DNA from 2 places in the Paenibacillus sp. A14 genome. Region 1 is predicted to be linked to the other one. Evidence: riboswitches for the same ligand, from Rfam matches in the RefSeq annotation. Region 1 holds a riboswitch; the other holds the start of a gene.
What was found. Region 1 has a riboswitch for S-adenosylmethionine ahead of metA (homoserine O-acetyltransferase MetA). Riboswitches for the same ligand answer to the same signal wherever they lie in the genome.
Positions count from the first base shown of each region.

Region 2: linked by a shared signal. The riboswitch ahead of V4U88_RS12460 (methionine ABC transporter ATP-binding protein) and the one ahead of metA (homoserine O-acetyltransferase MetA) in region 1 are both predicted to bind S-adenosylmethionine.

Region 1 covers NZ_JBAGJD010000004.1:524,014-526,409, forward strand. The annotation lists gene corA (magnesium/cobalt transporter CorA) at 1-719, opposite strand, end outside; SAM riboswitch class I at 1,134-1,262, shown strand; gene metA (homoserine O-acetyltransferase MetA) at 1,380-2,315, shown strand; gene V4U88_RS13850 (PLP-dependent transferase) at 2,334-2,396, shown strand, end outside.
Region 2 covers NZ_JBAGJD010000004.1:225,710-228,105, forward strand. The annotation lists gene V4U88_RS12455 (Cthe_2314 family HEPN domain-containing protein) at 39-755, shown strand; SAM riboswitch class I at 873-1,039, shown strand; gene V4U88_RS12460 (methionine ABC transporter ATP-binding protein) at 1,141-2,166, shown strand; gene V4U88_RS12465 (methionine ABC transporter permease) at 2,166-2,396, shown strand, end outside.

The DNA of each region.
Region 1 (2,396 bases):
TGATAAGCTTCTCGCAAGTTCCCGATCAATTCCCGAAAAGTATCGAAGTTTTCGGAAATTTTAACTGCATTTTCGTATATATCGCTAAAATATTTTTGCAATTGATCGTCGATCAGGCGCAAATCTTTTTTATTTAAAATATTGATGACTTCTTTTTGAGGGCCAAGCATTTTCTTCAACCACAAAATCTCGCTTCGCAAACCGATGATCTCGTTCAGGTGCGAACGTTTGGTGTGCATCAAAATATCCTCTTCCAGCTTTTCGATCTTGACTTCGATCCGGTCGCCGACAGAGAAGTAGTTGTCGACCACGAGGTCGATAAGAAAATAAAGAAAACGGTCGGGCTCGCTGACTTCCTGTTCCCAGAGAATCGGCTTGACGGCCCGGAGTTCGTTGATTTTCTGCTTGGTCACGGTGATGATGTAGTGTCTTCCCAGAAAGATGTTCAGCGCCCGCAGAAAGATTTCCTCGTCATCATAACGGATGCTGTTAACTACAATAAAGTAATGGTTGTCGTAAGTTTCGATTTTCGGACGCTGCTCCTCCTCGGACAGGCAGTCCTCAACGGCAAGATCATGCAGCGAGAACAGCGGCTGAAGCAGCTCCAGGTCCTCAACGTCCGCGTCGATCCAGTAGAAGCCTTCCTCAGGCGGGGTTGTCGTGAGTTCCACGTCTTCGACCGGTTTAAATACACCGGCCACCACATGACGGATTTTCATACCAATCACTCCCTTTTCCGGCTTAGGCAGCCGGGATATGCTCATTTTTTGTGAGCACAGGAAAGGGATCAGCACGGCGAACGCCGAAAAAAGGCGTTTTATGAAAACACCGGGAAAAGAAAGTGCCCGTTACTCTCCACGCGGCGCCTGCTGATCGGTTTCCTATGCGGTTGTTTCTTCAGGTCCATGCGCTGCGGACTCGGGTCGCCTTCCATTTCTCGGATTCACCTCTTTACTATGGGTTTATGGGGTGCCTCTTAAGCACTTGTCTAGTATAACGCCGGGGATTGAATTGTTTCAAGCCAAAAAGTTGTGGATAAAAATTGACGCACAGCTTGTTAAAAAAGAGAATTCATGTATAATGAAATCAACCTGTTTCAATTTGAATTTTAAAAACAGAATATTGAGACGATTTTCTTATCAAGAGTAGGTGGAGGGACTGGCCCGATGATACCCGGCAACCGGCGATACGTCGCACGGTGCTAATTCTTGCAGAGCTTAAAGAGCATGATGTGATGCACTTAGGTTTCTGAGAGATGAGAGAGGCGCATTCAGGAATAAATGATGACCTTTCTCTTTGGAGAGAGGTCTTTTTCTTGTTATTGCCCGCTTTCACCCGAATAACCCGCAAAATCTAAAGTAAAAAGGAGTTGGAATGTAATGCCGATTAAAGTACCGGATCATCTGCCGGCCAAGGAAGTGCTTGCGAACGAGAATATTTTTGTGATGGATGAGAGCCGGGCCTACCAGCAGGACATTCGGCCCCTCAGAATTGCCATTTTGAACCTGATGCCGACCAAGGAAACGACGGAATCGCAAATTTTGCGTCTGCTCAGCAACACACCCCTTCAGGTAGAAATCGTACTGCTTCACCCCCGCTCCCATATCTCGAAGAACACTTCAGCGGAGCATTTGGAGATGTTCTACAAAACCTTTGACGAGATCAAGAGCCGCCGGTTTGACGGAATGATCGTGACGGGCGCTCCTGTCGAACAACTGGATTTTGAAGAAGTCAACTATTGGGAGGAATTGAAGGAAATTTTCGAATGGAGCAAGACGCACGTGACTTCGACCATGCATATTTGTTGGGCTTCCCAAGCCGGCTTATATTATCATTACGGAGTCCGTAAAATTCCGCTCGAGCAAAAATGCTTCGGTGTCTTCTCCCATTCTGTCAACTATCCTCGTGTTAAGTTAATGCGCGGATTTGATGAAGTGTTCCAGGTTCCGCATTCCCGCCATACGGACGTATCCAGAGAGGATATCGAGCGCTCGCCGGAGTTGGAGATTCTCGCCGAATCGGAGGAAGCCGGGATTTATCTCGTGGCTTCACGGGACGGAAAACAAATTTTTGTGACCGGTCACTCGGAGTATGACGCGGGTTCCCTGAAATGGGAGTACGATCGCGACGCCGCCAAAGGGCTGGATATCGATCTCCCGGTGAACTATTATCCGAACAATGATCCCGCCAAAACCCCCAGATCGACTTGGAAAGCGCATGCCAACTTATTATTCTCCAACTGGCTGAACTACTATGTGTATCAGGAAACACCGTATGATATCGATGAAATGGCTGAACTTATATACCATATTTGATTAGTGGAGGGGTACGCAGTGGCAAAAAATAAAGAATGGCATTTGGACAGCAGACTGGCTCAGATCGGGTCGACCGAGGAG
Region 2 (2,396 bases), 300 kb from region 1:
GGAACTTTCGGGATAAACGATAGAAGCGGAGGAATATTATGCTGCGAAGCTTGCTGGGCGAACCGCCAAGGCAAAATGAAGGACTGCTCGCCAAGGCGATGGATGCGATGACACAGACAACAAGGCTGCTGCACAAACAGACGGAGCTATCCAAGGATCCGACCCATGATTTTCGCAAGCTGGAGATCTGGACGCTGGGGCTGATCTCTTCACTGGATGAGTTGGAGCAGTGCTTGCACGCGGCCGGCTTTTTCCGCCGGAAGGTGCAACGCAATTATGTGGAGGACATGGATCCGGCCGAGCGGGGCGACTACGCGCGGTATGTGTTCTTTTATAAAGACGGATTTATCCGTGTTTTCTCTACCCTGGACAAGCTGGGGACGGTGCTGAACGATCTCTATGATTTGAAAACGTCCAGGGTGAAGGCGCATTTTTCCTATTTTACGGTGCTTCGGCAATTTCGCTATTTGAAGGTTCATCCGGACCTCGAGGAACGGCTCTTCGCCATTAAAGAGAGGCACAAGGAAGCGTTGGCCGTATTGAGAAAGCGCAGAAACACGGAGATTCATTATATGAACTCGGAAATGCAGGATGATTTATGGCAGCGACATCAGGCGCTCCACGGCAAAATCGAGCTGGAGGATCTGGATCGGCATCTCCGCGACTTGGAGAACGGGTACCTCATGGTGTCCGAAACGCTGGAAGCGGTGTTCACCTATACCAATGAGCGCTGGAAAAAAATCTCGGCCAAGTAGCGGTGATCCTGGAAAATCTTTTTTCTATTTTTCCTTTGACAAAAGTACGGAAAGCTTCTATACTCTAAAATAGTTTCATGATCTTACAGGAAATGTTCATCATTAATTTCATATTTTTTCTTATCGAGAGAGGCGGAGGGAAAGGCCCGATGAAGCCCAGCAACCGATTCGTATTCCGGCGGAAAGACGCGTGATTCGCGCAGCCGAGAAACGAGTGTCATGGTGCTAAATCCTTCAAAACCGTGGAACGTGAAATCGGAAGACGCGGTTTTGGCAGATGAGAAGGCATTGTCTTTACGTAAAGAGAGCCCTCTGAATCTGCCGGGCTCTTTATTTTTTTATCTTAATAATTTTAGGAAACTTCGAAAGCGGGAGGCTAATCGGTTTGATTGAACTCAAACAACTGACTAAAATATACGGCACCAAGAAAAAGACCACCACCGCCTTGTCCAGCTTGAACCTGAAGGTGAACAAGGGAGAAATCTTCGGGGTCATCGGCCACTCCGGGGCGGGCAAAAGTACGCTCATCCGCTGCATCAATTTGCTTGAGCGGCCGACGCAAGGCGAGGTTTGGGTCGGCGGCGTCGACCTGACCAAGCTCGGCAAGCGGGAGCTTCAGCAGAAGCGCCGCAAGATCGGGATGATCTTTCAGCATTTTAACCTGCTGTCGTCCGCCACGGTCTATGACAATGTCGCTTTTCCGCTTACGCTGACCGGGACGCCGAAGGCGGAGATCCAACGAAAGGTGGATGAACTGCTGGCCTTGGTCGGTCTGGAGGCGCACCGGGGGAAATACCCGTCCCAGCTGTCCGGCGGACAGAAACAGCGGGTCGGCATCGCTCGGGCGCTGGCCAGCGATCCGGATGTTCTCCTCTGCGACGAGGCGACCTCCGCGCTGGATCCGCAGACGACGGACTCAATCCTGCGATTGCTGCTGGACATCAACCGGAAATTCGGACTCACGATTCTGCTCATTACGCATGAGATGCATGTCATTCAGAGCATCTGCGACCGGGTGGCGGTCATCCACCAGGGCGGCATCGTCGAGGAAGGGCCGGTGACCGAGGTTTTCCTCAAGCCGCGGCATTTTGTAACCCGGGAGTTTATCAACCGGGACGCGTCGGGCGAAGATGGCGGGGAGGGGTTGAAGCTGGCAAGCTCCGTGCCGCATCCGGCATGGTCGAAGCTGGTGAAGATCACCTTCCTTGGCGCGAAGACGTATGAATCGGTATTATCGCAGGTGGTCCGGGAAACCGGGGTCAACTTCGCGATTTTGCAGGGCACGATCTCGACGATCAAAGAGGTGCCGTACGGCAAGCTCACCGTTTCCTTTGAAGGGGACGACGAGCAGGTCGAACGTACGCTGGCCCTGCTTAAAGAACGGGATCTTGATGTGGAGGTGATCGGGTAATGTGGGGCTTGGACTTTTCCAAAATCGACTGGTCCGAAATGGGCACGGCGTCCACGGACACGCTGCAAATGATGGGTTACGCCACCCTGTTCACGTTCCTGATCGGGCTGCCGCTCGGGGTGCTGCTGTACACCTTTTCGCGATCGACCTCGCCGGTCCTGAGCTGGGTGTACCGGATTCTGTCGCTCATCGTGAACGTTATCCGCTCGGTGCCGTTCATCATCCTGATC